DNA from 2 places in the Mesorhizobium sp. M7A.F.Ca.US.014.04.1.1 genome. Region 1 is predicted to be linked to the other one. Evidence: riboswitches for the same ligand, from Rfam matches in the RefSeq annotation. Region 1 holds a riboswitch; the other holds the start of a gene.
The links. Region 1 has a riboswitch for thiamine pyrophosphate ahead of thiC (phosphomethylpyrimidine synthase ThiC). Riboswitches for the same ligand answer to the same signal wherever they lie in the genome.

Region 1 (5,184 bases):
GGGTTCATGAGCGCGAGCGCCAGCCCTTCGGCATAAGGGCGCGCTTTTCGATCAAGAAGGAATTGCTGCTGATCCGCCGTCCTCAAATTCACGGAGAGGAATTCACGTGCTGCATCAGCAAGTGCCACAAGCTCTTCTCTGCCCTCGGAATGACCCGATATGATAACCCGCTCGATGATGTCATTGACGGAAAGCCGCCCCAGCCGGTTTTTGAGCGAAAACGCGCTGAGCGCATCGTTGCGCTCGAGATCACTCCGCAGATGGTCAGGAAGCGCATAGTACAGCCGAAGCGACGACACGTTCTCGCACAGCGTGGCGAACTCCCTCGGATCGACTGAATCAAGATTCTCGACGTCCCGGTCAGCATTCGAGAGCGACTGGCCGGGTATGATCGTCCGGATCGTGTCGTAGAGGCCGCCGATGTAGGCGAGGACCCATTTCACGTTGCCGCGCGTCTTTCTCACCAAGGTGTTCAGGAACTGCTGTTGGAGCGGTGTCAGTGCTTCACAGTCGTCAATCAGTATCTTGAAGAAGGGCGCCCTGTCACCGGCGAAAGATGGGCCATTTAAAAGTGGAGTGATCGCGGTCGCGACCTTGTTAATGATCGCGCCAGGGTCTGTTGCTCTGAAGCCGGTCGCTCCGGCATCGGCGGCAAAGAAGAACGCGTTGAAGCATTCGTCGACGTACCGGGTTATCCCACCCCGCAGCTCATCGATGCTGAAGAAGTCGAGACGGGCAGGTTGGGGTATGAAGTGCAGCACTTCGCGATGCAGTGCCAGGGCGACGTCCCTATCTTCGGAGGCCCGGTATTTCAAGTGGCCGTCGCGTCTGAGCTGGCCGATGCTCTCGAGCAGGCGTTCGACTATCTTCAGCTCCAGATAGTGAGAGAAGATTACGAATTGCCGCGGGATCACGGCGGCCGTGTCGAAGCGTATCCGCTCCGGAATGAGGTTCAGAACGGCGTTGTCGATTAGGGGCGAGAATGTCTCATTGAGCTGGAAGAAGACGCCATACCAAGCGAGCTTGCCGACTTGGTCCGAGAGACTTTTGTCTTCAAGAATATGGACTGTGGAAAGCGAGCGAAGAATGCTGGTCTTGCCGCTGCCTCTCGTCCCTGCGACGAAGACCGGCTTGGCGGCGGCAGAAATCAACGCCGACTTCTGACTGAACCACAGTATCGGGCGGCTTTCGTACTCGATCCTGTTGGGGCCGAACGGATTCTCCATCGCTATTCGTCCCTTACCTTAATGCGCCAAGCCGAGTTTGCCTTGGTGAGGCCGTCTATCTCGATGAAGCGCGCCGCTTGGAGCATCAGAAGAGAGTCTTCCAGATCTAGCCCGAGCTCGGCGGAGGCAGCAATCTCAGTGATCTCGTCCCAGAAGAGTAACCCATTCCCGCGCCTGGTGGCATGGTCGCGCAGTCGGCGCAGCAGGTCAAACGTGTCGTTGTTCAGAAAGGCCTTGCCGTTGGACATGGTCGAAATAAAGCAATGTTCGCCTTCCATGACCGTCCCGTCGGCGACATTGGTGCGGTAGGGTATAAGTCGGATGCCGACGAGCTCTCCCTGATCGGTCGTGAAGAAGACGAGCTCATTGAAACCTGACTGTATCTCTGGTGCTGAGATGCAGATCAATTTGCCGTCCGGAAACCTTGGATCGTTGACGATCTCGACCGGATCAGCATGTATGTGTCCATGCAGGTAGACGATAGGCTTGTTGCCCTGCAGCAGCTGAGTTCTGACAAATCCGCTGTTGAGCATCTCCGCGTATGGCGTAATGCGCGGAGTCTTTTGTGGCAGCAGATTGTGATGGCCGATTATGATGCCGTAACGCATGTCGGGCTGCTGGAGCAATTCCTGTAGGCCTGCAAGCATCTCACGCGAGATGTATGGCGTGTCCATCTGACCGTAATACTCGTCGTCGGACGCCTCCTTGTCTGGATCGCTGGGAGGTGTCGCGGGCGAATGTCCCGAGATGTCCGGCGAGCCGAGATCTAGAGGCTCTGTAGAAGGACTGAGTGCCTCGAGACGATCACGAAGGAACGCGGGAAGGTTTTGAAGCTCCCAACTGCCTATCGCTGTGTTGACGAGGATGAAGTTTGCGCCTGCGGATCCTGTCGGAAGTCTGAAGTGCACGGGTTGGTCCACGGGAACGGTCTGCCAACCCAAGCGGGCGGCTAAACTCGCCATTTCGCTGAATTTCTCAGTCGGTCCAAGTTCGCGCGCGTCATCACGGTTCACATCGTGATTTCCCGGTACGAATATCAACGGAAGCGCCTTTGAACTGCGTCCCTGTGCGCGGCAGAGCAACGTGAAATGCTGGAATGCCGAAGCAATGAAGGTCTTGTCGCCACGGCTCGTGAAATCCCCCATGAAGGCGATCGAATCCAAGGGCTTCGAAGTCGTCAGCCGCCGAAGTTTCGTCAAGACGGCACGCAGCGAAGACGCGCGTAGCTTCTGCGTTATTTTCGGAGCGAACTTGCTATCCTTGGCATCGATGTTGCTAGAGGAAGGATGCCAGTCCGGATAGTGAATATCGCCTACTTGAAGGATTCGCACCCGCCGCATAACTCGCCCCCCTGCCGAGAGCCATAGACTAATCCGTTCGCTTTTGCCAAGCGCGAACGATCATCCGCAGTGTCCTTAACGAGGTAGCCTGCACTTTTCGAGAATTGCCACGGCGGCTATTTTTCGGCTGTGAAGCACACGAGACCCGTGACGTGAGACCCAGTTGCTCAATGCCCAGTTGCTCAATGAGCTTTCTTACGAATAAGGGAGAATTTCCGCGGCCGGACTATCTCTGAGCGAGCGTGCATGACTGCCAACGGAAGGTCTTGCACGCACCCTTGCGATCTTGAGCAATGGTCGCCATGACTTTCTTCTTGCAGGCTTTTGAGTGGCCCAGCCTGCGATCACCAGACCCCACCGATTCTAAAGAGCGTGGCAGATGGGATAGTCGAGGTTGCCCGTGCACAGTCACGCTCAGGGCTTGCGCCGCCCAGAGGACACGCTGAAAAGGCAGATTGGGGCGCAAGCACGCCATTCACGAGAGGTTCGACATGAAGACCATGCAAGAAAAAGACATTCCGGCATTCGTACAAGCAGTTGTGGACGCCGGCTGCAAAATTTGCGCGATTGGCAACTTGGGATACGTCTTTGGCGATGCTGATTTCACGCCAGCGCAACGGAGGGCCGTCGAGCCACAGCTGCGTAGGATTGCTGAAATCTACGGCGAACGCGATCATCTCATGAACGAGATAGCTGTATATCTGCGGTCGATCGGACGCCATGTCGAGGTTGAGCCGAAGACAGGTATTTCCTGATGGCCGTGATCGCGAGAAGCCGTCTTCCAACCTCTGAATCCTAAAGGAGGTGACCCCCAAGGCCGTTCGTCACCTTCGACCAGAATAACCACATCCGTGACCGCCTGAGCTACTTGGTCGATACGCGCACATGGCCAATACAGTTTCTCCATCCTTCACGAAGCGAATGAGGCTTTGGCCATTCAGCCCCGGTCTACGGGGCGTGACTTGTCCCCGATGCATGCGCGAGCTCTCCGCCCGGCTGGCCGCCGGTCGTCGCCACCGGCCGAAGGCGCCCGAATGCGCTTGACAAGATAGCGTCAGCCCGTTCAACCTAAGGCATTCACCAGGGGAGTCCCGGCAAGGGGCTGAGATACTGCTGGCTTTCGCGGCGCAGTGACCCGTTGAACCTGATCCAGTTCATACTGGCGTAGGGACGGTGCAAGCGCTTTGCGGGAGTTTACGCCCGAGGTCCTGTTGCAGCAGGTCTACAGAAGCGTCTTTTCATCCTTCCGGCACAGAACTGGGTCTCCAATGCATGAGCAAAGGAGCCTCACGATGAATGCCCTCACCCCCGCCGTATCGACGGGACCACTGCCCGCCTCGCGGAAAATCCACAAGCCCGGCGTCCTCTACCCGCAGATCAGGGTGCCGATGCGCGAGATTTCCGTCCATCCGACGGCCGGCGAACCGCCCGTCACCGTCTACGATCCGTCCGGCCCCTACACCGATCCATCAGTCGAAACCAGCATCGAAAAAGGCCTTGCCCGGCTTCGCCACGAATGGGTCACGGCGCGTGGCGATGTCGAAGCCTATGACGGCCGCCACGTCCGGCCGGAAGACAATGGATTCGCCACCGGCGAGCGCCTGACACCGGAATTTCCGATACGCAATCGGCCGCTCAAGGCCAAGCAGGGCAAGGCGGTGACCCAACTTGCCTATGCGCGCGCCGGCATCATCACGCCAGAAATGGAGTTCGTAGCCATCCGCGAGAATCTCGGCCGCGAGGTGATGCGCGGCAAGCTGCAACGCGACGGCGAAGCCTTCGGCGCGGCGATCCCAGATTTCGTCACACCCGAATTCGTGCGCGACGAGGTGGCGCGCGGGCGCGCAATCATTCCCGCCAACATCAATCATCCCGAGAGCGAGCCGATGATCATCGGTCGCAATTTTCTGGTCAAGATCAACGCCAACATCGGTAACTCGGCTGTCACATCGTCGATGGCCGAAGAGGTCGAAAAAATGGTCTGGGCTATCCGCTGGGGCGCGGACACGGTGATGGACCTGTCGACCGGCCGCAACATCCACAACATCCGCGACTGGATCGTGCGCAATGCGCCGGTGCCGATCGGTACGGTGCCGCTCTATCAGGCGCTGGAAAAGGTCAACGGCATCGCCGAGGATCTGAACTGGGAGGTCTACCGCGACACGCTGATCGAGCAGGCCGAGCAAGGCGTCGACTATTTCACCATCCACGCCGGCGTGCGGCTGCACTACATCCCGCTGACCGTCGACCGGGTCACGGGCATCGTCTCGCGCGGCGGCTCGATCATGGCCAAATGGTGCCTGCACCATCACCGGGAGAGCTTCCTCTACGAGCATTTCGAGGAGATCTGCGACATCGCCAGAGCCTATGACGTCTCCTTCTCGCTCGGCGACGGCCTTCGTCCCGGTTCAATCGCCGATGCGAACGACGCGGCGCAATTCGCCGAACTGGAAACACTTGGAGAACTCACCAAGATTGCCTGGGCAAAGGACTGCCAGGTGATGATCGAAGGCCCGGGCCATGTCCCCATGCACAAGATCAAGCAGAACATGGACAAGCAGCTCGCAGTGTGCGGTGAGGCGCCGTTCTACACGTTGGGGCCGCTGACGACCGACATC
Region 2 (5,184 bases), on a different contig from region 1:
TGGCGGCGACCAACCCATTGTCGACAAACACCATATGCTCGCCGATGCGGCGTGCATCCTCCGGCTGGTGGGTGACGAACAGCACTGTCATGGCGCGTTCGGCATGAACGGCGGCAACCAGATCCAGCATCTCGTCGCGTAAAGCCGGTCCGAGCGAAGCGAAGGGCTCGTCGAGCAGCAACACCGGTCGGTCGCGCACCAGCACGCGGGCCAGGGCGACGCGCTGGCGTTCGCCCCCGGAGAGCTCGCGCGGCAGGCGTTTCTCCTTGCCCGCAAGACCGGTGCGCGCAAGCGCCTCGGCGACCGCAGCGCGGTCCGCCTCGGTCAGCCGCAGGGATGGCGAGCGGCCGAGCCCGACATTCTGCTCGACGGAAAGATGCGCGAAGAGATTGTTCTCCTGGAACACCATCGACACCGGCCGCGCCGAGGCCGGCTCGGCGCTGACATCGACACCGCCGACCAGCACGCGGCCCGACCGTGGGGTCTCGAAGCCGGCGACCAGATTGAGCAGTGTCGACTTGCCCGAACCGCTCGGCCCCATGATGGCGGTGATCGTCGCCGCGGCAAACTCGACATCGAAAACAAGCGGCGCCTCGCCATAGCTGCCATAGCTGAACGACACTTTGTCCAGCCGCACCGGCGCGCCCTTCGCGAGCCCGTTGGCCGCCTTTTCACGCATCACGGACCTCCTCCCTTCCCAGCCAGTGCGCCGCCACGATCAACGCGAGACAGACGAGGCCGAGCAGCAGTGCGAGGCCGGCGGCATCCTCGGTGCGGTAGCTGCCCATCCGAGCCAGAAGAAGGTAGGGCAATGTCTGCACGGAATCACTGCCGAACAAGGCAATGACACCGAGATCGCCGAGCGACAGCGCCATGGCGAAAGCGAAGGCCGTGGCGAGCGGTCGCCGCAGCGACGGCCAGTCGACCAGCATCAGCCGGTTCCAGCCCGCAATGCCGAGCTGTGCACAGAGCCGTTCGTGACGCTCGCTCGCTGCATCATAGGCGGGACGCACGGCGCGGAGCGCAAACGGCATCGCCATCACCGCGTTGACGGTGACGACCATGACCGGAGCGATGGCGAAGACATCGCCGACATGGCGCAACAACAGGAACCAGCCGGCGCCGACGACGATCGGCGGCACGACCAGGACAAAACCGGCGCCTGTATCGGTGGCGTGTTCGAGCAGTGTCTTTGCGCCGGCACGGCGGTTCAGCGCCAGTGCCCGCCGCGCCATGGTCAGCGCCAGCGACAGCATCACCGAAAGCAGCGCCGACAGGAAGGCGAGCGCCGCACTGGTCAGCGTTGCCTGCCGGACAGTGGCCTCGCCGGCCAAGCGGGCGAGATCGGCACTCAATCCGGCCATCACGGTTGCCGCCATCGGCCCGACAACGAACAGCAGCGCCAGGACGATGAGTAGCGCGTTCAACCAGGTCTCGCTCCGATTGACCGAGAGATAGCGGCGTTGCGCGACCGGCAAATTGGTGTCGCCGACCACATTGGCGCCTAGCCGCGTCAGTGCCAGCACCACGATAAAGGTCAAGGCGATCTGCAGCAGCGTCAGTGCAACGGCCCGTGCGGGATCGAAATCGAAGCGCAGCGCCTGGTAGATGCCGACCTCAAGCGTCGTCGCGGCCGGCCCGCCGCCGAGCGTCAGCACGATCGTGAAGGATGTGATGCAGAGCATGAACACAAGCCCGGCGACGCCGGGCAGTGCGGCGCGCAGCGTTGGCCATTCGATCAGCCGGAACGCCGGCCGGGCCGCCATGCCGAGTTGGCTCGCCAGCCGCCATTGGTCGGCCGGTATGGTCTGCAGCGCCTCGAGGAACAGCCGCGTCGCCAGCGGCAGGTTGAAGAAGACATGGGCGACGAGAATGCCGGACAGGCCATAGATGCCCGGCCAGCTTCCGCCGCCGATAACGGCAAGCACGCCGGCGAAGTAGCCGGCACGGCCATAAAGCGCCAGGATGCCGAGCGCTGCAACGATGGCCGGCAGCGCCAACGGCACGGCGAAGATCTGCAGGATGAAGGCGCGGCCGAAGAAACGTGGATGCCGCGACAGAGCGCGCGCCACAAACAGCCCCGGGATGACCGAAAGCAGCGTCGACAGGACCGCTTGCCAGAGCGTGAAGCGAATGACGCGAAGCAGATAGGGATCGAAGGCTGCCCAGGCGCCCGAGAAATCATGGGCGCCCTCGAAAAGCAGGCCGGCAAACGCGCCGCCGATCAGCAGCGCGATTGCAGCGAGCGCGACAATGCCGGCACTGACGCGGGAATCCGTGGAATGCGCCGGCGCCATCGCGCTGCCTATTTGCTCATCGCCGCCAGCCATTCATCGACCCAGGCCTTGCGGTTGGCGGCGACCTCTTGCGGGCTGAACAGCAAGGTCTTCGTCGGCTTGACCAGTTTGTCGAAGGCCGGATTGAGCGGCTTGTCGGTCTTGCCTGCCGGGAACATCCAGTTGGTCTCGGGGATGGCATCCTGGAATTTCGGCCCGGTCATGAAGGCCATGAACTTGGCCGCCAGCGGATTCTTGGCTCCTGTCGTGGTGATGCCCGCCACCTCGATCTGCAGATACTCGCCCTCCTCGAAGGAGGCCGCCTGGTAGCGCTCCGTGTTCTCGGCGACCATGTGGTAGGCTGGCGACGTCGTGTAGGACAGCACCATCGGCGCCTCGCCCTTGGTGAACAGCCCATAGGCCTCGCTCCAGCCCGGCGTCACGGTCAGCACCTTGGCCTTGAGCTTGGCCCAGGCCTCGGGTGCCTTGTCGCCATAGACCGACTTGACCCAAAGAAGCAGGCCGAGGCCTGGCGTCGAGGTGCGCGGATCCTGGATGACGATCTTGTCGTTGGCACTGCCTTCGATCAGCTCCTTCAGGCTCTTCGGCGGCGTCTTCATCTTCTGCGTGTCGTAGACGACAGCGAAATAGCCGTAGTCGAAGGGGACAAACGTGTCGTCGCTCCAGCCGCCCGGCACACTGACATCCGTCACCGCGCCATGCGGCGCGAACAAGCCTGACGCCTTGGCATCGGCGGTGAGATTGGTATCCAGGCCAAGCACGATATCGGCCTTGGTCGATGTGCCTTCCAATCTGACGCGGTTGAGCAGCGCGACGCCATCGGCGACCGAGACGAAGTCGACGTCGCAGCCGCATTCGGCCTCGAACTCCTTCTTCACCACGGGACCCGGACCCCAGTCGGCGGTGAAACTCTCATAGGTGTAGACGGTGAGCTTGTCCTTGGCCAAGGCGGGCCCGGACAAGGCCACGACCGTTGCTGAAACAAGAGCGTATAAAAGCGTGCGCATCGGCGCCTCCTTCGTTTGAATTGAAAGGAATTGAGGCGTCGGACTGTCCGAAACGTCTAATCCCTCCGCCGGTACAAACCGGATCAGGTTCAGCGGGTTGGCGAGACTGCCTCTCAGCCGGTCCGCGAAGATCGCGTCCGGCACCCCGTTAGAGCGTTTCGACACATAGGCCGGGCCGATCCGCCATGCAAGCGGGAGTTTGCCGCCTTCCGTTTCCCGTGCCGGGCTGGTAAGGGCCACACGATATGAGCACATTCACCATCCTGCTTGGCGGCGATCTCATCCGTACGCCACGGCTCGACCGTCAGGTCAAAGGCTCCCGCGTCATCGCCGCCGACGCCGGCATCGGTCATGCGCGGTTGCTGGGTCTCGTGCCGGAGCTGTGGGTGGGTGATTTCGATTCGGTGCCGGCCAACCTGCCGGACGATCTCGCTTCCGTGCCGCGCCGGACCTTCCCGGCGGAAAAGGACCAGACCGATGGCGAACTTGCCGTCGCCGCGGCACTGGAGCGCGGCGCGACCCGCCTGGTGCTGGCCGGCGCCTTTGGCGGCAAGCGCGCCGACCACGCTTTTCTGCATCTGTCGCTCGCCCTGCGGCTGGCGGAGGCGGGAACGGACGTGCTTTTGACCAGCGGCGCTCAGGAAGGCATCCCCCTGCTGCGCGGAACGGCCGGCTTCGACTATGCCGACGGCACGCTGTTTTCGGTGCTCGGCTTTTCCGAGCTCGACGGCCTGACCGTCACCGGCGCCAAATGGCCGCTCGCTCACGTCAAGGTGGCGTTCGGTTCGTCGCTGACCATTTCCAACGAGGTCAAGTCCGACAAGACCGGGGGCCGCCTCGAAATCGCGCTCGGCCATGGCCGCGCGATGCTGCTCGCTCATCCCTATCCCTTACCTGAAAGCTGACATGGCCCCGCCCCTTCTCAACCTTGATGGGATAAAACTGACCTTCGGCGGCACGCCGCTGCTCGATGGCGCCGCCTTGACGGCTTCGGCCGGCGACAAGATCGCACTGGTCGGCCGCAACGGGTCCGGCAAGTCGACCCTGCTGAAGATCGCCGCCGGCCTGATCGAGCCGCAGGACGGCGAAGTGTTCCGCCAGCCTTCGGCGACCGTCCGCTATTTGCCGCAGATGCCCGACATGGAAGGTTTTGCCACTGTCCGCGCCTATGTCGAGGCCGGGCTTGGCCCCGCCGACGATCCCTACCGCGCCAGCTATCTGATGGAGCATCTCGGCCTGTCGGGTGAGGAACGTCCGAACGACCTGTCGGGCGGCGAGGCGAGGCGCGCCGCCCTTGCCCGCGTCATGGCGCCGGAGCCCGATATCCTGCTGCTCGATGAGCCGACCAACCATCTCGACCTCTCGGTCATCGAATGGCTGGAAGAAGAACTCATCCGCACCTCCTCGGCGCTGATCGTCATCTCGCACGACCGCCGCTTCCTCGAACGCGTGTCGCGCGCCACGGTCTGGCTCGATCGCGGCCAGACCCGCAGGCTGGACAAGGGCTTCGGCCATTTCGAGGAATGGCGCGACCTGGTTCTGGAGGAAGAAGAACGCGAGCAGCACAAGCTCGGTCGCCAGATCGTTCGCGAAGAGCATTGGCTGCGCTACGGCGTGACGGCGCGGCGCAAGCGCAACATGCGCCGGCTCGGCGAGTTGCAGACCATGCGTCAGCGTTTTCGCGGTCATCGCGGGGCCGAAGGGTCGGCGATCATGGTGGCGAGCGACGCCACCGAGTCCGGCAAGCTGGTGATCGAGGCGAAAAACATCGAAAAGAGCTTTGGCGATCTCGCCGTGGTCAAGGCGTTTTCGACCCGCATCCAGCGTGGCGATCGCGTTGGCCTGGTCGGGCCGAACGGCGCCGGCAAGACCACGCTCTT

Region 2: it holds a riboswitch for thiamine pyrophosphate, as region 1 does, so the genes downstream of both, thiB (thiamine ABC transporter substrate binding subunit) here and thiC (phosphomethylpyrimidine synthase ThiC) in region 1, are expected to answer to the same signal.

What each region holds. Positions count from the first base shown of each region.
Region 1 is NZ_RZRW01000238.1:2,240-7,423, forward strand. It holds gene EOA22_RS17035 (hypothetical protein) at 1-1,226, opposite strand, end outside; gene EOA22_RS17040 (metallophosphoesterase) at 1,229-2,566, opposite strand; gene EOA22_RS17045 (hypothetical protein) at 3,058-3,321, shown strand; TPP riboswitch at 3,639-3,755, shown strand; gene thiC (phosphomethylpyrimidine synthase ThiC) at 3,859-5,184, shown strand, end outside.
Region 2 is NZ_RZRW01000243.1:809-5,992, forward strand. It holds gene thiQ (thiamine ABC transporter ATP-binding protein) at 1-679, opposite strand, end outside; gene thiP (thiamine/thiamine pyrophosphate ABC transporter permease) at 672-2,297, opposite strand; gene thiB (thiamine ABC transporter substrate binding subunit) at 2,306-3,304, opposite strand; TPP riboswitch at 3,348-3,462, opposite strand; gene EOA22_RS17265 (thiamine diphosphokinase) at 3,550-4,209, shown strand; gene EOA22_RS17270 (ABC-F family ATP-binding cassette domain-containing protein) at 4,211-5,184, shown strand, end outside.